Regions from separate parts of the Bacillus sp. C-3-6 genome, predicted to be linked through region 2. Evidence: riboswitches for the same ligand, from Rfam matches in the RefSeq annotation. Region 2 holds a riboswitch; the other holds the start of a gene.

Region 1 (12,248 bases), 990 kb from region 2:
ATGAGTAAACTGGATTGATTATGAAGAATGTTATGCCAACCTTTTTTCGGAATAAACTGTGGTATAACGACCGTAACGCGGTAATTCGATTCACTTGCCTTATATTGCACTGTATCAATGAACTTCGTTAACGGCTGAATAATACTTCTATAATGAGAATGTAATGTAACAAGCCTTACTTCAGGTTGCCACACCTTCCATTTCTCTTCAAATTTCTTTTCCTCTTCTCTGTCAAAAGCAACATATACAGCGATAACTTGATCTGCAGAAAGAGATTTCGCATAATTCAATGAATTTTCTACTACATGCGTCATACCTGCTACAGGAACGACAATTACATTCCCCTCAATTGGAATAAGAGGCTCGCAAGTTTTTAAACTTAATTGATCACCCACTGCATCATAATGCTTCTTAATTCGATGGAATAAGAAGATAATAACTGGTAAGAAAATAAGAATCGACCAAACTTGTGCAAATTTAGTTAAAAAGAACATGCTCATTACGATAAAACTAATAACTGCACCAATTAAATTAACCGTTAATTTTAAAGCCCATCCTTCAGGTTTTTCACGAAGCCACTTTAATACCATCCCTGTTTGAGAAAGTGTAAATGGAATAAATACACCTACTGCATATAACGGAATTAAATGTTCTGTTTGTCCTTGGAAAGCTACAATTAAAATAATCGAAGCAACTCCAAGTATTATAATACCGTTTGAGTAACCTAGACGGTCTCCTCTAATCGTAAACATTCTCGGTATGAATTTATCTTTTGCGAGGTTAACCGCTAATAAAGGAAATGCAGAATAGCCTGTATTAGCTGCGAGAATTAATATTAAAGCTGTTGTACCTTGTATGAAATAGTACATGAAATTACGTCCAAATGTTTGTTCAGCAATTTGAGAAACAACTGTTACTTCCTTACTCGGCGTCACTCCGTAATAATAAGCTAAAAATACAATTCCTGAAAATAACACAGCAAGTAATGCACCCATTGCAAGCAATGTTTTTGCAGCATTGTTTGGCGCAGGATCTTTAAAGTTCGGAATTGCATTTGAAATTGCTTCAACACCTGTTAAAGCAGAACTACCTGATGCAAATGCTCTTAACAGTAAAAACAAACTAATACCCGCAACCGGCGTTCCGATCGGCGTGTGTAAAGTTGGTGAAACGTGACCAGTCAAAATATTATATATGCCTACACCAATTAATATAAATAGGGCTAAAACAAATAAATAAACAGGATATGCTAAAACAGAAGCTGATTCCGTTACTCCTCTTAAATTTAAGATCGTAATAAATATAACAAATATAATCGCAATGATTACATTATGTGCATGTAAACTAGGAAAAGCAGATGTTAGCGCATCTGTACCTGCAGATACACTTACCGCAACAGTTAAAATATAGTCGACTAATAAAGATCCTCCAGCAATTAAGCCTGGATTCATCCCTAAATTTTCTTTTGATACAACATACGCTCCCCCGCCATGCGGATAAGCAAAAATAATTTGACGATAAGATAAAATAAGGGCTGTCAATAATACTAATACCCCAACAGCGATCGGAATGGAATACCAATAAGCGATCGCTCCCACACCTGCTAAAGCAATTAAAATTTGCTCTGGACCGTAAGCAACTGATGACAATGCATCAGAAGATAAAATAGCTAAAGCTTTCGTTTTATTAAGCTTTTGTTCTCCAAGCTCTGTTGATTTTAACGGTCTTCCAATTAAAAATCTTTTAATAGATGAAACCAATGCTGTCCACTCTCCAATAATTTTGTACGAACTTTTCTGCTTGTTACAGCCAGTAAACGATTTCTTCAGAAAACAAAAAATGTCTACAAGCCATAGCGAAATAGACTTGTAGACATTATTTTTTTTGTCGCACAAGCTCCACCTTCCTTCTCAATATAACGCTTACGAGGTTAGCTGTCGGATTCGGGCCTATGAGTAGCCCTACCTTTTTCAAGGATTCACCCCATCGGATTATGTACTAATCCGTAAAAACGGGTCCCCCGTACCATGCGGTTTCAGCGATTTAGAAAATTGAAACTGTGGATTATAATACTCCTTTATTTTCAAAAAGTAAACAAAAATTTTTAATAAGAAAAAAATTAAAATGATTGCGCATAATCCGCTGAGAAATATACATAATGAATATTAAAAATCCGCAAAGGAGACCCATATGTCTAAAGAAAAGAAGCCTATTTTTTCCGATTCATATTTAGATGCAGTAGCAAATGAAATTAATCAGTTATATGGTAAACGTGAACAGGAAATAAATTTGACAGATAGAACGAAAAGAAATAAATAATTTATCATACAAAAAAATAAAAAAGATAGCAATACACTTATATATTGCTATCTTTTTTATTTTTTCATACATCTAATTCTATTACAGATTTGTTAAAGGTCATCTCTTCATACACCTTTAAATTTTGATATATAGATTCTAATAATGGTGCCGCTATAGAAAATTTCTCTGCTACATCCAGTAAATATCCTTGCAAGTGCTTCCCTTCAATAAACGAACCCTTTTCCATATCACGTTGCATTGATGACTTCATATCATACGAAATTTTATCAATCGTTTTCATATGTTCCTGGGCAATATTAGCCTTTACTGGAGCTCCTAATACTCTCATGATTTGTACAGATTCCTCAAACACATTACGGATAAAATCACGGCCGCCTTCACTTTCACGGATTGGTCCAATTGGTGCACGCATTAACGTTGTCACACCTGACATTACAGTAATAAATAAATATTTATGCCACATATCTTGCGTAATATTTTCACTTAAAACAAAACTAGACTTCGTACCTGAAAATGCTTTAGAAATATGCTTTACTCTCTCTGAATTTTGAGACTTAATTTCTCCAAACACAAGTCTGTTGGCAGCGCTAGTTTGTACAATTTCTCCTTGATCGTTTAACGTCGTCTCGATAAAGCATAAACCGCCAATTACTTTTTCTTCGCCGAATTCTTTTTGTAGTAGTGATAAATGAGCGATACCATTTAACAATGGAATGATTACAGTATTATCGTCAACAAACGGCTTCAAATCTTGAATAGCCTCGTTTAAGTGATACGCTTTTGTTGAAAATAAAATAACATCAAATTGAGAAGTTCTCTCTTCTTTCGTTATTAATTTCGGTTGGAAGGAAAAATCCCCGTTAACACTTCGGATTACAAGTCCTCTTTCCTCTAATTGTTTTTTCCGTTTACTACGAACAAGAAACGTGACATCTTCTCCCTTCTCGACTAATCTGCCACCAAAAAATCCTCCGACTCCACCAGCGCCTAATACTAAAATCCTCATACAGCATGCCCCTTTTCAAAATACAATTTTATAACTTTTAGTATACATAACATTATACATGTCCTCTACTAAATAAGCTGAATTTTCACTCTCAATTGAGTATAAAAGAGTGGTTATTTTCAAATAAATTTGGGCATGTTGTTTCTATAGCATATATGGAAAGGACACAATGTAGATGGAGGCAATACAATCAATTGAGGAAAAAGGTGTAGCAACAGCTATATTCCAATTTATATTCCCGTTTTCGTTTAAAGCTGGATATGAACAAAATATGTTCCCTTTCTTACAAAAAAACGATTTTCTTCCTTTTCGGCTCGATCATCTCGATGATGAAAATACATATTATGGGGAGTTTAAAGTTTCACATCAAAATATGGAAGCATACTATCTTTCATTTACAAATAAAATTCTCTTTCCTCATTCAGAGCATCAAAAGGGCTTGCAACGTTATTCAAAGGACCTTAACTTAACTGGACATTTAACTACAAACCTTATTTCAATCCCATTCAAGATACACTCTATTGATGTAACACTTTGTCCTTATGAACTTGGCTTCTTAACAATTCGAAGAGAAGTAAACACTGCTCCAAACATGACTTTATCTGAAGCAATCGAATTCGCTGCTCGCTTCCGTGTACTTGAAACTAAAACTGATACAAATGAGTCTATTTGTATTGAATGTAACGGAAAAAAGTATTCCCAAGTTGAAAAATTCATTTTTGGTTATTTATTTCATGGCGTAACTGATTTCTTTGAAAAGAAGAGATTAAGAAGTTCATACTTTCAAACCTTCCCTTTCTTTGAAGACCAAAGAATGTACGTTCAAACTTTATTGTCACTAAAAGAAGGTATGGAACTTAATGAAGTGGATGTTTATCGTACTTCCAGTCTTTCCGGATTAACAAGTGATGGTAAACCATATGTAAGTGCAAATAACATTCCTTACATTCATGACTATTTAAAAAAACACGCTTACCAGAGATGGGCTCCAAATCGTTATTTCATTATGGAAGAACATATTTTTACATGTGTAACAAATGAAGGCGAACGCGAAATCTCTAAACTTGCTAGTCAAATGTACGGAGAATTTTATTACGCTTTATTATTAAACCTATTCCATAAAATTGTTTTATTAAAAATGGCAAACGCCTATGCTGAGCTAAACATTGAACAAGATACTAATGAAATAGAGAAATTAATTTATTCGATCAATTCGTTCACTGCTAATTATTTTTCTTTAGAATTAGTATCCCAATCACAAAGTGAAGATATTTTCTTCCGCTTAAGAAAACTTTTTAATATTGAGGTTCTATACTCAAACGCGAAACAAAATCTTGATAGTTTGTTTAAATATCAAGAAAATGTCGCCTCTAAAAAAGATAGCCTTTTATTATTAATTTTAACGCTCTACTCTGTAGTGGGCCAAATGTTAGGGTTTACTATGATTGACCTTTTAAGAAACACCGATTCAAACAAAATATCGTCCCCTCTTGAATTTTTCGCTCTATTAATTGCGATTAGCGGCATTGTCATTTCACTTATTTTAGGAGCCCAAAGTTTATATCAATGGGGTCTACAGCATAAACAAAGAAAAGCTTGGGTAAAACAAACGGTACTTTCTGCCGTTAAAGAGAAAGAGGATAAAAACTAAAGAAGGTGATTTTCAAATTCTTGGTGTGCTGCAGTAAGTGAAATTTTTATCAGCGATTTTCCGATTATATCAGCGCAACTCGAAATATATCAGCGATTTTTTAAATATATCGACTTACCGACAAAAAACGACAAATGACAGGACTGTATAATGAAAAAAGGGTGCTCCAAAATAAAACTTGGAGTACCCTTTTTATTATACGAATTCAGCTTACTTCCCTGCTTCGATTTTCTCTAATGCAGCAGCTACTTGCTCTTCCGTTAATTCATGTTGTATTACGTAGCGGTTACGTGGACTTACACGACATTCATGAGAACATGCACGTAAATATTTCGCTTCGTTTTCTTCAGAACATAAAATTTTCTTATTACATTCTGGATTTGAACAGTTTACATAGCGCTCACATGGTTCACCTGTAAAGTGATCTTTACCAACGATAACATGTTCTTTTTGGTTTACTGGAACAGCGATACGCTCATCAAACACGTAACATTGTCCATCCCAAAGCTCACCTTGTACTTCTGGATCTTTTCCGTACGTTACAATTCCGCCGTGAAGCTGACTTACATCTTCAAAACCTTCACGAACTAACCAACCAGAGAATTTCTCACAACGAATTCCACCTGTACAGTAAGTTAAAATCTTTTTACCTTCAAGTGTTTCTTTGTTTTCTCTAATCCAATCTGGTAATTCACGGAATGATTCGATATCAGGTTTAATCGCACCTTTGAAGTGTCCTAAATCAAACTCATAATCATTTCGTGCATCAATGATAACTGTATCTTCTTGTTTCATTGCCTCATAAAAATCTTTTGGCTCTAAATACTTCCCAGTTATTTCATGTGGGTTAATGTCATCTTCTAGACGAAGTGTAACTAATTCTGGACGAGGACGTACGTGCATTTTCTTGAATGCATGCCCTTCTTCTTCATCTATTTTAAATACGATACCATCAAAACGTGGATCATTATTCATTGCTTCCATGTATTTCTCTGTTTGCTCTACAGTTCCAGAACAAGTTCCGTTAATACCTTCTTTTGCTACAAGAATTCTTCCTTTTAATTCAAGTGCATTACAAAATTCTAAATGCTCTGCAGCAAATTCTTCTGGGTTTTCAATTGTTGTGTACATGTAATATAGTAATACTCTGTATGGTTTTGTAGTTGCCAATGTATTTCTACCACCTATCTAATTTTTAAAATCATGTATAAGTTAACGTTCATATCAAAACATATATAATAAGAAAATGAATCCCATTTTCTTTTCTTTATACTATTTTCTATCAGTTAACAAAAATAAAAAACAAGATTACACATCATAACACTATGGTTATGTTGTAATCCCAATATATTATATATCATACAATTGCAATTCCATCAATTAATATGCTGTATTATCAGCTTTATGTTCACATAAATTTCAAAAACAGCCCTTTAATTCACTATGTTTCCCCATGTCACCACACCATAAACTCCCAATTCATTTTACATTATCACACCATCCATTGCATAAAGGCATATAATTTGCATTAAGGAAACTTTCGTGTTCAAATGAAATTATCACATAACATATTTAAATGTATTGAAATAATGAGTAAGAATAAATACAATAATTTCATCAAGTTAACATTTTAAAGGGGAAAACTACTATGAATAAAGATATAACAAAAGATAAACATCTCCCTTCTGAAAGTACAACTGTACAATCAGCTCACTTAGCTTTAAGTGGAGAAACAAAAGGCTGGAAAAGACTGTTACCATTTTTAGGACCCGCTTTTATCGCGTCCGTTGCTTATATTGATCCTGGCAACTTTGCTACAAATATCGCAGCTGGTTCACAATATGGATATTTACTATTATGGGTTATACTCGCTTCTAACTTAATGGCTGTATTAATCCAAACTTTATCAGCTAAATTAGGAATTGCTACAGGAAACAATTTACCCGAAATAGCTCGTGAAAACTTTCCAAAGCCTGTGTCTATCGGCTTATGGATACAAGGTGAACTAGTTATTATGGCTACAGATTTAGCGGAATTTATTGGAGCTGCATTGGGGCTTTACTTACTATTTGGAATCCCCATGCTACCTGCCGCTTTAATTACAGCAGCCGGATCATTTATTATCCTTGAATTTCAACGTAGAGGATTTCGTCCACTAGAAGCTATTATTACAGGAATGATTTTCATTGTAGTAATTGCTTTTGGGATTCAAGTTTTTTATGCAAAACCAGAATTAAGTCCCCTTCTTTCAGGACTATTTATTCCAAAATTCCAAGGTGTAGACAGTATATTACTTGCAGCAGGGATTTTAGGTGCGACAGTTATGCCGCATGCAATATACTTGCATTCTGCATTAACACAACGCCGTGTGGTCGGAACAACTGACGAACAAAAGAAAAAGATTTTTCGTTTCGAATTTATCGATATTATTATTGCAATGGTTATTGCTGGAGCAATTAATGCAAGTATGTTAATTGTAGCAGCTGCACTATTTTTTAAAAATGGCTTGCACGTTGAAGATTTAGATGTTGCTTACACTCAATTTACCAATTTAGTAGGTCCTGTATCGGCTGCATTATTTGGGATTGGACTTTTATCAGCAGGACTATCTAGCTCTTCTGTCGGTACAATGTCGGGTGATATTATTATGCAAGGTTTCATTCGCATGCATATTCCGTTATATTTACGCCGATTTATTACAATGATTCCACCACTAGTAATTATCGCTTTAGGTGTAAATCCAACATACGCTCTAGTCATGAGCCAAGTCGTCTTATCATTCGGTATTGCATTTGCACTTGTACCACTTATTATGTTTACAAGTAATAAAAAGATTATGGGTGCACTCGTTAACCACCGTATAACAACATTTATCGCATGGATAATTGCTGCTCTCGTTATCGTTTTAAATATCTTCTTACTGTATCAAACATTTGTAGGGTAATGAAAAAAGGGTATTCCAATTTTTATTTGGAATACCCTTTTTCAATTCATTATTTGTATTAATCCTATAAACTCTTTTTAAGATAAATTATATAATCTATTTCCAGACAATAATTCCCTTACGCCTTGAATAATCTTTATTTTCAGATTAAATTATATAATAACAAATACATTCTATTTTCATGTGAAAAGGAGCGAAAATATGTTTCCTTTATTAAAAACTGAAAGACTCATTTTAAGAGAACTTACCGAAAAAGATGCACCACGTATACTACAATGCTTTTCTAATACTAATGTACTGCGCTATTATGGCCAAAAACCGTTACAAGATGTTGATCAAGTGAAACAAATCATTCATAACTTTAAGTTGAGCTACAATGCAAGAAGCGGTATAAAATGGGGAATCGAATTAAAAGACAAGAAAGAACTCATCGGTACCATTGGTTTTCACGATTGGTCTTCTGAGCATAAACGAGCCAATATAAGTTATGCCTTTTTGCCTGAACACTGGGGAAAAGGATATGCGACTGAAGCTGTTTCTGAGGTTATATCATACGGTTTCCATACGATTCATTTAAAGCGGATCGGGGCAATTGTATTTCTTGAAAATGAAGCTTCCAATAAAGTACTATTAAAATTAGGCTTTGAAAAAGAAGGTGTTCTAAAAAATTATATGTATCAAGATGATATCCCATATGATACGAATTTTTACGCTTTATTAAAATCAGTTTAATAGAATTTATGTGTAAAAAACCTTACTTTTAAAAAGTAAGGTTTTTTGTATTTATTCATTAGCAATATAAGCATTCTTATAAGTATAAATACCACCAAATTGATGTTTTTCAATCCCTTTTACATAATCCTTTTGTACATACGCTGAGCCAATATGATAAAGCGGTGCCACAGCTGCATCTTCTAATAATACCTGCTCAGCTTCTCGCAACGCTTCCCATCGTTTTTCCGTATCTAGTACAAAATCCGTTTTCGCTTTCTTTATTAATTCATCGTAACGAACATTAGAATAATTCATTTTATTATTCGGATTCCCTGTCGTAAATAACTCTAAATAACTAATTGGGTCTTTATAGTCAGGTCCCCAATTTGCCATAGTTATATCGTAATCACCTATTTGTTCTAACTGTAATTTTTGCTTAAATGGCTGTTGTTTAATTTGTATCGTTAACCCTTGCAAATTCTTCTCTAAATCACCTTTTATATATTCTGCCATACGTATTGCGTTATCTTGTTCGAACGTTAAGAACTCTAGGTTTACTTGTTCTACCCCAAGCTCTTTTTTCGCTTCTTCCCAAATTTTTTTCGCATTTTGCAAATCATATGAGGAAATATCTCCATTTTCTTTTCTAAAATCTTTACCAGTCACTTCATTTACATGACCAACTGGTACAAGTCCACTTGCAGGTTTTGCTCCGTTATTAATAAAGTGAGCAACGAAATCATCTTTATTTAACGCTAATGAAATAGATTGACGCACCTTTTTATTTGCTAACGCGTTATTTTTTTCATTAAAACGAAGCATAGCAATTCCAGGATCACTCGACATATGTAATTCCTTATTCCCTTTATACTTGTCTACAACTTGCGAATTAATAGGTACTCGATCCAAATCTCCGGCTTCATATAAATTTACAGCTGTCATTGTATCCTTTAGGATATGAAAGTTTATTTCATCTAATTTCACTTTCTTTCGATCCCAATATGTAGTATTTTTCTTTAATTGAAACTCTTGTTCATGCTTCCATTTTTCTAATACAAATGGACCGTTATATATGAGATTACTAGGTTCCAATGCATAATTGTTTCCTTGTTCTTTCAAAAATGATTCATGCTGTGGTAAGTATATAGGTAGTGCTAACAACTGTAAAAAATACGGAACTGGCTGTTCGAGTTCAACTTCTAACGTATAATTATTTATCGCTTTAACCCCAAGTGCATCAAGAGGCATTGTTCCCTTATTGATCTCTTTCGCATTTTTTACATAAAAGAGCATGGACGCATATTGAGAGGCTGTTTCAGGGTTAATTGCACGTTTCCAAGCAAATATAAAATCATTTGCTGTTACATTATCCCCATTTGACCATTTTGCATCTTTACGCAAGTCAAATGTATATTTCTTACCATCTTCACTTCTTTTAAACGATTTTGCTATGGCTGGAGTAGGCTGATCTTGATCGTTTAATACATATAACCCTTCAAATATATTCTGCATAATGTGTGCTGATGTACCATCTGTTGTTTTCACAGTGTCCAGAGAAGGAATTTCTTCTGATACTGTTACATTTAACACTTGTTTTTTAACCTCTGTGTCACTTTTATCCGCTTTATTATTACAAGCTGTTAATAATAAAGATGTAACAAGTGCCATTACCATTAAATGACTCTTTTTTCGCTTCATGAGTTGTTCTCCTTAAATATAAAATATTATAAAGCGTAATATATTATAGCAGAAATACTAACAGAAAGACGCGACATTCTTTTGAATATTTATTCGTTCAAGAAAAAAGCTATCCTTTTAAAAGGATATGGATTACCTTGGAATCTTTTCGATTTTTAACGAAAAAAACATATAAACTAATAGGAGCTTAACTTTTCCTCAATAAAATCGAATTTAATTGTCGCTTCAATACATACTTTCTATTTTATAGCATCTAAATACCACAATACCAAATTAACATTTACGGATATTTTACGAAACTTTCGGAAATTAAGACGAATATTCTGGACTTATCGTTCCGGAATATTTATACTAAGTTACATGAATGGAGGTGTTATAAATTGGGTAGAAGTATTAGTTTTAACAAAGAACACGCTTTAAATAAAGCTATGCATTTATTCTGGGAAAAAGGTTATGATGCTACATATATATCAGATCTTATTGAAACGATGGGTATAAGTCGATCTACTCTCTACGATAGCTTTGGAGATAAGGATGCACTATTTAAACTAGTTTTGGAACATTATAAAAATTATGGCTCTCAAAAGAGAAATTTACTTTTTAGTGGTATAAACACAAAAGCATCACTTAAATCCTTTTTTTATCAACATATTGAAAAATGTTATTCAGGTGAAATTCCAAAAGGTTGTATGATAACTAATTCTTCACTGCTTATTGGACAAATTGACCCTGCCATAGAAGAAATACTCATAAATGATTTTAATGAACTTGAAAAAGTATTTAAGCAAGTTATCGAAGAAGGAAAAAAGAAAGGAGAAATTTCACAAGAGGTTGATACTGAATTAGTTGCATATTCTTTATTAAGTTTAAATCATAGTTTGAATGTAATGTCTAAATATAAAAAAGAGAAAAATTCAGCCTATCATCTAGTAGATAAGACTATTGCAGACCTATAGTCTTTCTTTTTTAATGATTCCGGAATGAACGTTCCAAAAAGAAAGGAATGATAAAATTGACTAAAAAGACAAATTTTCTAATATTTATTTTAGCAATTAGTTGTGGTTCACTTGCTGCAAATATTTATTATGCACAACCAATTGTACAATTCATTGCAAAAGATCTGAACATTTCTTCTGATTTATCTGGATTGCTCACTACTTTGACACAAATTGGGTATGGATTGGGGTTATTTTTTATCGTACCGATGGCTGATTTATTGAAAAGTAAGAAAATAATAGGAATTCTTATCGGGTTAACTATTTTTTCATTAATTGGTACGCTAATTTCGACAAACGGAATTATTTTTTTACTATTAACAACTATAATTGGCATTGGGGCCTGTGCAGCTCAAATGTTAGTTCCACTAACAATGAGAATCGTGCCAATTGAAGAGGCAGGTAAATATGTGGGTAAAGTGATGAGTGGTTTATTGATTGGGATTATGATTGCTCGCCCATTATCTATCGGAATAACAGAGTGGTTTAGCTGGAGAATGGTATTTCTTTTTTCATTAATAACCCTAGTTACCGTATTACTGTTAATTCTAAAATTTTTACCCAACTATGAAGTTATCTCAACTAGTAACATGACATATCCAAATTTAATAACTTCTATGGTAAAGCTACTAATAAATACTTCTCCTTTACAACAAAGAGCTTTTTATCACGCATGTTTATTTGCTGCATTTAGCCTTTATTGGACAGCTATTCCAATTTTATTAAGATCAGAGCCATTACATTTTTCAAATAATGAAATTGCATTATTTGGCTTTGTTGCAATTGCTGGAGCTTTATTAACTCCTACTATTGGTAAAATAGCAGATAAAGGTTATATTTTTACAATGACTAATGTATCATTGGCACTCGTACTATTATCGATCGTACTATTATTCTTTGTTCAAGATCATTCACTAT
Region 2 (12,248 bases):
ATGAAAGGCAATGAACTAGACGCTTGTAATAAATTTAGTGCATCATCATTCGTTCCTTCTTTCTCAAAATAAACAGATTGTCCAGTTTCACAATCCGTCGTTCCTACAAGGAAACGTTCTGGGCTATTAAAGTATGTTTCAAAATCAAACGGAACATGCTTTTCTGGAATTTCATGAAAAATGAAATCCATATCAAATAGCTGACGTTTTCTCCATAAGTTTTTATACGACAAATATTTCGGATGTGATGCATAATCAATATTGACCGTTTTATTTCTATTTCTTTGTCTGGAAAGATACGACGCTGCATGACAAGCACCAGCTGATACACCGATTACATATGGAAAATATAAATCTTGTTCCATAAAGTATTCTAATATCCCACCCGTATATACACCACGCATACCGCCGCCTTCTAATACTAACCCCGTATTTTCAAGCATGTTACTCTCTCCTCTATATATATTGACTCTTTAATTATTCACCATGTTAAGTATCTTTTTCTATTATATATGAGTTCTTTCAGAAATTATATTTAAAAGACTTGAGAAAAAGGAGTTTTTTCTTCCAATTATATTTCCAAATGATCGGAGACATCCTTTATAAACCTTTGAATAAAGTCTTGCTCTTCTTTCGTATATCCATCTAAAAGTAACAACCACTTTTCTTCAGCTTGCTTATGCAATTTTTCATGAGCTTTATATATTTCATTTCCGCTTTCCGTTAAGCTGAAGAAGATTTCTTTTTGATTATCTAACATTTGCATCTTCTCAACGAATTGCTTTTGAAACAACTTCGTACAAATTTTAGAGATTGCTCCCTTCGTCATGCCCATTTCTGTCGTAATTGCCGTTACATTCATCAAACCATTTTTTCCGATACATTCGATTACATGTAACTCAGATAAAGACATACTACTTACACCTGTCTCACGAAGAAACTTCTCGTTTTGTCGTTTTAAATGTTCTTCTTTTTTATGCAAAAGTGTACGAATGTCCGACAGTATTTCCATTTGCTTCGTTGTATGCTTCAATCCGTTCGCCTCCTAAGTTTCCAAAGAAACAATTTAACTATATACCATTTTAAAATTATTTTTTCATCTTTACAAGTGAGAAAATCATGTTAAAATAAATTTAGTTTCCAAGGAAACCAAAAATACAAGGAGGTTAACAAGATGAAAAAATCTAAACTAACTTTCATTTTATATGTTGTCTGTATTAGTGCCTTACTCGGTTCCTTCGCTCAAAATATTTACACACCTATCTTACCGATGATTCAAAATTCTTTTCACACTTCTCTTTATCTTGTAAATGTAACAGTTTCACTTTTCACATTCATTCTTGCAATTATGCAGCTCGTATATGGACCTTTAATTGATACAAAAGGGAGAAAATCTGTCCTTATCCCTAGTTTAGTCATTAGTACAATTGGTTCAATCGGATGTGCTTTTTCGGCAAACATTTATTTATTTCTCTTTTTTAGAGCTGTTCAAGCTATAGGAATAGCGGCTATACCTGTAGTTTCAGCAACGATTATCGGCGATTTATTTGAAGGAAAAGAACGCGGAGAAGCGATGAGCCTATACCAAATGTTACTTGCCCTCGCACCTGCAATGGCTCCTCTCATAGGTGGATTTCTTGGCAGTATAAATGGTCACTTATCTGTATTTCTCTTTTTATCTACACTTGGCATTATCTTATTAATTATAAACATTTCACTACTTCCAGAAACAAAGCCAAATGTAATTAAGCAGTCTAAAGCACAAAAGAACTACTCTCTTATCTTAAAAAATAAAACTGGATTTTCTATTACTCTTATTGGCTTCATTCAATTTTGTATTTACTTTTGCTTTCTCGTTTTTTTACCGAGCATTTTAGCAAATTCATTTTATCTAGCTGCAAGTGAAATTGGTCTTATGTTTGTACCAATGTCTCTTTCTATCATGCTAGGAAGTTTTTGCTACAAGTTTTTGCAAAAACGCCTCACAACAAAGCAAACTTTATTTATTACGAGTTACTTCAATATTATATGTGTCTTTTTATTCTCTTTCATATATAACATCAATATCCCATTCATCATTATCGTTACATCTTTGTACGGTTTTAGTATGGGACTTTCTATGCCAACTCACACTACTTTATTAACAGAAGAATTCGTGCAAGAACGTGCAACAGCTATCGGTATGTACAACTTCATCCGCTATCTTGGTATGGGCACAGGGCCACTTATAGGTGGATTTCTTTTATTTAACCAAAATTACTTTTGGATTTTCTTCCTAGGCGCAATTATGTTTTTACTTGTAATCTTATATGCAATGAAAATGCTAAGTTTTCATTCTGTACAAAAAGCAAAATAGAGCCCCCAAAAAGGTCGGCTCTATTTATCCTCTTTGATCCGCAACAATATGAATATCAATATACTTTGTTTGTCTCATAATTTCATTTACAATAGAGCCTTTTCGTATTTCTTCCCACCTTGTTCTAGCCGATTGTCCAAGTAAAATTTGCGTCACCTGTAATCTTTTTGCCACTTCAATAATAACATCTGCTGGCTTTCTTCCCTTTGCTTCTTCTAATACAAAACTTGCATCAAATTGATTCGTGAGCGTCTTCCACTCTTCAATTGTTTGTTTTTTACCAGCTGAAAGAGAGTCTATATTTTCTCTTTCAACATTTAATACATACAATTCAGCATTTAACCGATCAGCCATGCGCCATCCCCGTCTTATTAATTTCTCCGCTGTTGAACTGTATTGTACACAAACAAGAATTTTTTCTTTTACGCCAATTGGTTCTATTACTGTTTGGCTAATTTTCTCGTCCATATCATCGGCAACCTCGCGAAGTGATAATTCCCTAAGTGCTCCTAAATTATTAAGCGTAAAGAAATTTTGTAAGCTTTGCTGAATTTTTTCTTCTTTATATATCTTTCCGTCTATTAACCTCTTCCGAAGTACTTCCGGTGTTGCATCAACGAGCTGAATTTCATTTGCTTTTTGTAAAATAAAATCTGGAACTCGTTCTCTTACTTTTACATTCGTAATTTGAGCTACAATATCATGAACACTTTCTAAATGTTGAATATTAAAAGCTGATAATACCGATATACCAGCCTCTAACAATTCCTGCACATCCATATAACGTTTTTTATGCTTAGAACCAGGAACATTACTATGCGCAAGTTCATCCACTACGACTACTTGCGGCGCGCGTTTTTTTATTCCTTCCACATCAAGCTCATAAAATACCTTTCCTTTATACTGTATTTCTTTCAAAGGAACTTTTTCTAAATCAGCAATTGCTTCTTCCGTCTCTTTTCTTCCATGCGTTTCAATTAAACCAATTACAATATCAATTCCATCTTTTTTCATTTCCCTTGCATCAAAGAGCATTTTATAACTTTTTCCTACGCCTGGAGCTGCTCCTACATATAACTTTAACTTTCCGCGATTTTGCTGACGAATATATTCTAAATATTCCTCTGGCGTTCGCCTTTGAAACTTCGATTCATAATCATCTGCATACAAAATAAACACTACCTTTCATTCGAAACAACGCTACCTCAATCCGTTAGATTGAGGTAGCACTGTTACTATTTCATTAATTTTTGTAATGCTAAATTTAGCTTTAAGACATTCACTCGATCTTCTCCAAATAAACCAAGTGCAGCACCTTCTGTTTGATCTTTAATCAATTGATTAAGTTTTTCTTTCGAAATATTCGTTAATTTTGAAATGCGATCCACCTGCACCGAGGCCGCCTTTGGACTAATATCAGGATCAAGCCCTGAACCTGAATTTGTCACTAAATCTATAGGTACTTCTGTTACTGGAACGCTCGGATTTTGTTTCTTCCACTCTTCAATACTTTTCTCTACTCGTTTCTCTAAATCTGGATTAGATGGTGCATAGTTATTTGAACCAGATGCTTCAGCCTTATATTCAATACTAGAAACACGCCCTTGAAAATAACGTGGATCCGTGAAGTTTTGCCCGATTAATTTAGAACCAATCACTTCATTTTTATCATTATATATTAGACTTCCATCCGCATTATCCTTCATCACGGCTTGTGCAATACCAGTAACAATAAGTGGATATACAAGTCCACACAACACTAGAAATGTAAAAGTAATACGGATAATTGGTGATAGTATACTTTGTTTCTTTTCCATCTTTTTCCCCTCTTCCTTATATGAACAAGCCGACAATTATATCAATTACTTTAATTCCAATGAACGGAACGATAACTCCGCCAAGCCCATAAATAAGTAAGTTTCGGCTAAGCAATGCATTAGAACTCATCGGTTTATATGCAATACCTTTCATCGCTAACGGAATGAGTAATGGAATAATAACAGCGTTAAATATTAATGCTGATAAAATCGCTGACAGTGGTGATGTTAACTTCATTATGTTTAGTGCTTCCATTTGCGGAATCGCAAGTGTAAACATTGCTGGAATAATTGCAAAATATTTCGCTATATCATTCGCAATACTAAATGTCGTCAATGCACCACGTGTCATTAACAATTGCTTACCAATTCCTACAACCTCAATAATTTTCGTTGGATTCGAGTCTAAATCAATCATATTTGCTGCTTCTTTCGCAGCTGTCGTACCACTATTCATCGCTAATCCAACGTCAGCCTGTGCTAATGCCGGAGCATCATTTGTACCATCACCTGTCATCGCTACAAGTTTCCCTTTATCTTGCTCTGCTTTAATAACCGCAATTTTATCTTCTGGTCTACACTCGGCAACGAATTCATCTACTCCTGCTTCTTTTGCAATCGTTGCTGCTGTTAACGGATTATCACCTGTACACATAACCGTTTTAATCCCCATTTGACGCAACTGTTCAAAACGCTCACGCATACCCGGTTTTACTGTATCCTTTAAATAAATTAAACCGTAAATACGATTATCTACTGCAACTACAAGTGGTGTTCCGCCCTCTTTTGAAATTAAGTCTGCTTTTTGATTTACATCTTTCGGAATTGTTCCACCTTGTGACCCAACCCATTCAATAACAGCACCGACAGCACCTTTTCTCACTTTCGTTCCGTCTTGTAAATCAACACCGCTCATTCTCGTTTCTGCTTTAAACGGAACAAACTCCCCTTGTTCTGCAAGTTCTCTATTATATGATATAGATTTTCCCTGCACATACTCGATAACAGATCGACCTTCTGGCGTTTCATCTAAAACAGAACTAATAGCAGCCCACTTTCCAACTTGCTCAATCGTTTCATTTCCTACAGGCAATAATGTATGAGCCATCCGGTTTCCAAAAGTAATTGTACCTGTTTTATCTAAAATAATTGTATTAATATCGCCCGCAGCTTCTACTGCTTTCCCTGACATCGCTAACACGTTAAATTTTGTCACCCGGTCCATCCCAGCAATACCAATCGCTGATAGCAAACCACCAATTGTCGTTGGAATTAAACATACTAACAATGCTACGAGTACAGCTGTATCAATTTGAAAACCTAAATAATTTGTAAAAATCGGCAACGTCACAACGACGATCAAGAAAATAAGAGTTAAGCTCGTTAATACTGTATTTAAAGCAATCTCATTCGGCGTTTTTTGACGAGCAGCTCCTTCTACTAAAGAAATCATTTTGTCGATAAATGATTCACCAGGATTACTCGTAATGACAATTGTAATTTCATCACTTACGACCATCGTTCCACCTGTTACGGAACAAAAATCACCGCCTGCTTCTTTTATAACAGGAGCTGATTCCCCTGTAATTGCAGATTCATCTACAGATGCTAATCCTTTGATTACTTCGCCATCATTCGGAATCATTTCTCCTTGTTTTACGATAACAACGTCACCTTTTCTAAGATCAGTTGCTGAAACTTGGACAATGTCTCCATTTTCTTTTACAACATTTGCAAACACATCTTTCTTCGACTGCTTTAAAGAATCGGCTTGTGCTTTACCACGGCCTTCTGCTAATGCTTCTGCAAAATTCGCAAATAAAACTGTAAATAATAGAATGAGAGAAACTGTTATATTAAACCATCCTGGTATACTACTAGAACTGCTTGGAAGAAAAGATAAAATGAACGTAATGATAAATCCAATTTCCACAACGAACATAATCGGATTCTTTATCATGACTTTCGGATTCAATTTCGCAACGGATTGTTTCATCGCATGTGTTACGATATCACGATCCATCGTTTTCGCTTGTCTAACTTCATCTTCTACAGCATGTATTTGTGACTTATTTAATTGTTTTTCTTTTACTACTACCGGTCTCATCATTTACCCTCCATTACTTCAATGTAAGAAATTCTGCAATTGGTCCGAGTACTAACATCGGGAAAAATGTTAATGCACCGACAATTACAATCGTTCCGATGAAGATGCCACCAAATAAACTATTATCTGTACGGAACGTTCCAACTGTTTCTGGCACTACCGTTTTTTCTTTCAACGAAGCTGCCACAGCTAGCATCGTAATTAAACTGAAGTAGCGTCCTAAAAACATAACTAAACCAGTCGTAATATTCCAAAACGGTGTATTATCTCCTAATCCTTCAAATCCAGATCCGTTATTCGCAGCTGACGATGTATATTCATATACAACTTGTGTTAAACCGTGGAAACCGGAATGAGAAATAGCATCCGTTCCTAAATTTGTTGAAAGAGCTAATGCCGAAAATCCTAAAATGAGCAATGGATGAAATAAAATCGTGACTGCGATTAATTTCATTTCCTTACCTTCAATCTTTTTACCTAAAAACTCTGGTGTCCGTCCAACCATTAACCCAGATATAAACACCGCGATAATTGCATACATAATAATGTTTACAAAGCCTGCTCCAACTCCGCCATACACTGTATTTAACATCATATTTACGAGGGGAACTAGACCACCAATTGGTGTTAACGTATCATGCATCGTATTAACAGCGCCTGTTTCAGCAGCTGTCGTTACTGTTGCGTATAGTGAAGAAAATACTGTTCCAAATCGTACTTCTTTCCCTTCTGTACTTCCTTGTACATGTTCGATACCCATTCCATTTAATGCCGGGTTCCCGTTTAGTTCAGATGTCGTAATCGTTATAAACCCTAGTAAAAATACCATAAATAGTGACACGAAAAGGATGCGGCCTTGTTTTTTATTTCCGACCATTCGTCCGTACGTAAATGGAAGTGCTGTTGGTAATAACATCATAAGCATCATTTGCAAAATATTACTCATTTGTCCTGGATTTTCGAAAGGATGCGTAGAGTTTGCTCCGAAAAATCCACCGCCGTTATTTCCAAGTTCCTTAATGGAAACGAATGATGCAACAGGTCCGCGTAAAATACTTTGCTTTGCACCTTCAATCGTTTGTGCTGTAACCGCCCCATCTAACGTTTGTGGTACGCCAAGTGCGACAAAAACTAGTGCCGCAATAAATGCGATAGGAAGAAACACTCTCGTTAACGCTCTCGTAAAATCAACGAAAAAGTTACCAAGTTCTTTTCCAGCAAGTCCTCTTATAAAAGCCATAACGAGCGCTAATGTCGTTGCTGGTGCCGCAAACATTAAAAATGTAATTCCGATTAATTGTGATAAATAAGATAAACCATTTTCACCGCTATAATGCTGTAAGTTTGTATCAGCCATAAAACTAATTGCTGTATTAAAAGCGAGCGTAGGCTCCATCCCTTCAATATGCGCTGGATTTAGTGGCAGCACACCTTGTAATCTGAAAATGAAGTATACGACAACGATCATAAATCCATTTAATAAAACTAATGATAATGCGTACTGTTTCCACGTTTGATTGTATGCTTTTACACCCGTAATTTTAAAAATAAGTTTTTCAAAAGGCCCGAATACTTTATCTAACGTTTTGCTACCTTGAAAAGCTTTTTCTAAATAAATCCCCGTTGGCTTTGCTACTAAAATAAACAAGAGCATTGTAATAATGACTGCAACCCAAATCATAATGAATAATTCCCCCTAATTAAAACTTCTCTGGATTTAATAATGCATACACTAAATACACTGTAATTGCTGCGACAATAACCGATAAGACAATCATCATGATTGCTTTCCTTCTTTCACAACTTTATCTGACCAACTTGCAAGACTTGCCATCGATGCAACTAATAAAATAAAAATCCCGACCATTACAACATCTAACATAACGATCCCTCTCTTTTTGTTAAAATTTACCATTTAAATATTAAAAAAGAACACTGAGCTCTACTCAGTGTTCAAAAAATGAACAACAAAAAGTAAACCTCCTCTCTAAACGCTTACGAGGTTAGCTGTCGGATTCGGGCCTAAAGAGTAGCCCTACTTTCAAAACTGAAAGATTCACCCCAAGTGACGATGCACAAAATTGGTTCCCCCGCTCCATTTCTGGAACTCAGCGATTTTAGGTTTTTTTGGAAATTTTATGAATGATTTATGAGAGTAAATATACTCCTCTATATTTCACTTGTAAAGGGCGAAATTGCTGAAAATAATAATATTTACATTCATTTAAACGCTTACATTGAAGATTATTACTATTATTTCATCTATTTTCTTTATTTCTCTTTTCTTTTCTTAAAAATGACCTTTTAAATATGAAATAAAAAGAGCGAATGACATGAAGTGCATAGCTTGTTGCACTCAGCATTCGCTCTTTTTTATTCAACCTTTATTCTCCTCGTAAAAATGCACGTAAATTTCTCCCACGAATATAAACTTGTGTCAATTCTGCATGTAGCTGCTCATACTCAGTAATATCCATCTCTAAATACAAAGCATCTTTTGATGGTAATATAATATATGGCCCTGGAAAAAGGGGATCAATCTGGACCAATTCTTGAACTCGCTCTACCGATACTGCCCAACGATTTGCTATATCTCCAAGTAATAGTACCTTCATCATTTCTTCCCCCGCCCTATTCAAAAAATAAAAAAGAAATATTATCACAATTTGTAAACACGACAAACTTAGCTCCAATTGTTTCATAGAGCCTCGCTGGATATCGTTTATTCCTTGTAACAACAGTAATAGGTGCTTGAAAAGAAAAACGAATGTGTTCTGTGAAGAAACTAACGATTGGAAGCTCATCCCCTAGTAAAATGACCTTCTTAATACACTCACAAATACTAGTAAAATCCTGCTCCTTACTACAACTATAAGTCCAATCAAACCCACAATTCCTAACTTCAGCCGCTACCTCTTCATTTGCTGTAAAAATAACTAACTCATGTTGAAATGCAACTAGATCTCTTAAACTATTTACCTTACTTTCTTCTCCAACACAAATAAGTGTTAGTTCCATGTACCTCATCCTCCTTAGTATAAAAGAAATCAAACATAGATTGATATTCCCCTATACTAATCAGATCGATGAAGTGATGTATCCATCATGGCACCGTCCTCTCTCAAGACGCTTACGAAGTTAGCTGTCGGATTCGGGCTTTGAGAGTAGCCCTACTTTCAAATTTGAAAGATTCACCCCTAGTGACACTGCACAAATTGGTTCCTCCGCTCCATATAATTGGACTCAGCGTTTACAAAAAAATATATTCTGGCTGATATATTACTCCTGTATTTTGAAAAAGTAAACAGAAAAAAAGCCAGTTATAAAACTGGCTTTTCACTTATCTATACACGCGTTCTATTCACTTTATACGCAAAATGATTCGTCGGTCCATGACCACTACCAATATTCAATGGCTCTTCAATTGCTATACTAATAAATCGTTTTGCTTCTTGAACAGCATCTTCAATTGAGTATCCTTTCGCAAGTCCTGCTGTAACCGCTGAAGCAAATGTGCACCCACTTCCGTGCGTTTGCTTTGAAGGAATTCGCTCGCTTCTAAACTCAATAAATTCTTCTCCATCAAAGAGGAAATCAATTACTTCATTACCTTGATATTCTGCATGTCCGCCCTTCATAAGCACATATTTAGCACCTAATTCGTGCAATACTTTTGCAGCTTCCTTACTATCTTCAACATTATGAATCTCCATCCCAGTTAACACTTCTGCTTCTGGAACATTCGGTGTTATAACGGTTGCTACTGGTAATAAATATTCTTTTAATGCATGAACTGCTTCTTGCTGTAATAATGATGCACCGCCTTTTGCGATCATAACGGGATCTAGCACAATATTATTCCAGCCAAATTTTTTAATTTGTTCTGCAACAATTTGAATTATTTCACTACTAAATAACATTCCTAGTTTCACTGCATCTGGTGTTAAATCCGTACCAATTGAATTCAGCTGTTCTGTAATACCTTCTAACGGAACAGGATATACCCCTTGAACGCCAAGCGTGTTTTGAGCAGTAATTGCCGTAATAGCCGTCATTCCGTATACACCAAGCTCTTGGAATGTTTTTAAATCTGCCTGAATTCCAGCACCGCCGCCGCTATCAGACCCTGCAATTGTTAAAGCTTTATTCACTTTCATCCCACTCATCCTTTTCTATCCAAAATAGCGATGATAAATCGTTTTTGCTTCGCTTATATCTTTCGTTCCATGTACGAGCACACGGCCATCTTTAAAGGCGACTAACCTCTTGTCTTCAACAGAAAATGATAGTAAATATGGATTTACATTTAAATCATTCACGCGACCTTCCAGCAACTCTTTATATTGTTCAAAATTCATTTCCTCTTTATGAGGTGGTCTAATTTGAACTGTATTTCGCCCGCATAAAACTGCTGTTTTTGATGTGTTCTCTTTATTTAAATACGGATATAATGCATTCTCTCCGCATGAAGAACAATTATGCTGGCGAAGCTTTTGCACATTCATACATGAATACTCATTCTTCCACATATCAAACGATACAAGCCCATCTCGAAGTGATTCGTAATCTTCTACTAACAGTTTAAGAGCTTCTGTTACTTGATGAGAAACGACAAGAGATACAGCAGGTGATATAATACCCGCTGTATCACATGTTGCCCCGCCAAGCGGAATCGACTGCAATAAACATGATAAACATGGTGTTTTACTAGGAATGATTGTGTAAGAAAGACCGTAACTACCTACACATGCACCGTAAATCCATGGAATAGAATATTTTTGTGCTATATCATTCACAATAAAGCGTATTTCGAAATTATCAGTCGCATCAATAATTACATCAACGTTTGTAACAAGTTCTTCTAGCTCTTCAGCTGTTACATCTTGAACGAGAGCTTTTATTGTTACATCGCTATTAATCTCTTCTAAACGTTTTTTAGCCGCTATAGCTTTTGGGAGATTATTCTTTACGTCGCTCTCTGCATACAATTGTTGTCTTTGCAGATTACTCCAATCTACATAATCACGGTCAACAATTGTTATCTTGCCAACACCCGCTCTTACAAACATCTCTGCATTTGCACTACCTAATGCACCTGCACCGATAATAAGTACATGCTTTTCTCTTATCTTTTGCTGCCCTTCTGCTCCAATTGGAGAAAATAGTTCTTGGCGAGAATATCGATTATTCAACTACGCTCATTCCTTCTAAAGGACTACTTGCAGTTGCACAGCGCTTACGTGCAATACGACCTGCTTCAAATCCTAAACGTCCTGCTTCAATACTTAGTTTCATTGCCTGTGCCATTTTAATAGGATCTTTTGCTCCTGATACAGCTGTATTTAATAACACGCCATCTGCTCCTAATTCCATTGCAAATGCCGCATCAGCTGGGCTACCAATACCGGCATCAACGATAACTGGTACTGCCGCTTGTTCAATAATGAAGCTCAAATTTAATGGATTTACAATACCAAGTCCTGATCCGATTGGAGATGCTCCTGGCATAATCGCATGCACGCCAAGCTCTTGTAATTTACGTGCTAATACAACATCATCAGATGTATACGGAAGTACGATAAATCCTTCTTTCAGTAACATTTCAGATGCCTTTAACGTTTCTACCGGATCCGGTAATAACGTTCTATCATCACCAATAACTTCTACCTTTATCATGTCACAAAGCCCAGAAGCTTTTGCTAATTTTGCAATACGAACAGCCTCTTCAGCGTTTTTTGCCCCTGCTGTATTTGGTAATAACGTATATTTTTTCACATCAAGTTTCTCTAATAAATTAGGTTGCTTTGCATCAAAGATATCCATACGACGTACTGCAAACGTTAAAATTTCAGCTTCAGAAACGTCAATTGCCTTTTGCTGTACGTCAAAATCAGGGAATTTACCTGTTCCTAATAACAGTCTAGAATGAAATGAAAATGGTCCAATGTTTAACATAATCAACCGCCTC

Evidence for each region. A riboswitch is a leader RNA that binds a small molecule or an ion and turns the genes downstream of it on or off. The one in region 2 is predicted to bind cyclic di-AMP.
Region 1: another riboswitch for cyclic di-AMP. It lies ahead of ACW0JX_RS09230 (APC family permease); the one in region 2 lies ahead of ACW0JX_RS03985 (SipW-dependent-type signal peptide-containing protein).

The regions. Positions count from the first base shown of each region.
Region 1 covers NZ_CM137247.1:1,772,143-1,784,390, reverse strand. Annotated here, with positions in the region: gene ACW0JX_RS09230 (APC family permease) at 1-1,760, opposite strand, end outside; cyclic di-AMP (ydaO/yuaA leader) riboswitch at 1,905-2,051, opposite strand; gene ACW0JX_RS09225 (hypothetical protein) at 2,191-2,319, shown strand; gene panE (2-dehydropantoate 2-reductase) at 2,384-3,328, opposite strand; gene ACW0JX_RS09215 (hypothetical protein) at 3,504-4,979, shown strand; gene trhO (oxygen-dependent tRNA uridine(34) hydroxylase TrhO) at 5,190-6,149, opposite strand; gene ACW0JX_RS09205 (Nramp family divalent metal transporter) at 6,628-7,923, shown strand; gene ACW0JX_RS09200 (GNAT family N-acetyltransferase) at 8,125-8,655, shown strand; gene ACW0JX_RS09195 (peptide ABC transporter substrate-binding protein) at 8,707-10,335, opposite strand; gene ACW0JX_RS09190 (TetR/AcrR family transcriptional regulator) at 10,716-11,291, shown strand; gene ACW0JX_RS09185 (MFS transporter) at 11,339-12,248, shown strand, end outside.
Region 2 covers NZ_CM137247.1:778,109-790,356, reverse strand. Annotated here, with positions in the region: gene ACW0JX_RS04025 (patatin-like phospholipase family protein) at 1-443, opposite strand, end outside; gene ACW0JX_RS04020 (MarR family transcriptional regulator) at 572-1,033, opposite strand; gene ACW0JX_RS04015 (MFS transporter) at 1,175-2,356, shown strand; gene kdpDN (KdpD-like non-kinase potassium sensor) at 2,381-3,535, opposite strand; gene kdpC (K(+)-transporting ATPase subunit C) at 3,592-4,173, opposite strand; gene kdpB (potassium-transporting ATPase subunit KdpB) at 4,190-6,280, opposite strand; gene kdpA (potassium-transporting ATPase subunit KdpA) at 6,294-7,961, opposite strand; gene kdpF (K(+)-transporting ATPase subunit F) at 7,981-8,058, opposite strand; gene ACW0JX_RS03985 (SipW-dependent-type signal peptide-containing protein) at 8,058-8,162, opposite strand; cyclic di-AMP (ydaO/yuaA leader) riboswitch at 8,259-8,404, opposite strand; gene ACW0JX_RS03980 (hypothetical protein) at 8,539-8,661, opposite strand; gene ACW0JX_RS03975 (hypothetical protein) at 8,665-8,898, opposite strand; gene ACW0JX_RS03970 (hypothetical protein) at 8,912-9,298, opposite strand; cyclic di-AMP (ydaO/yuaA leader) riboswitch at 9,392-9,539, opposite strand; gene thiD (bifunctional hydroxymethylpyrimidine kinase/phosphomethylpyrimidine kinase) at 9,625-10,437, opposite strand; gene thiF (thiazole biosynthesis adenylyltransferase ThiF) at 10,453-11,472, opposite strand; gene thiG (thiazole synthase) at 11,465-12,235, opposite strand; gene thiS (sulfur carrier protein ThiS) at 12,238-12,248, opposite strand, start outside.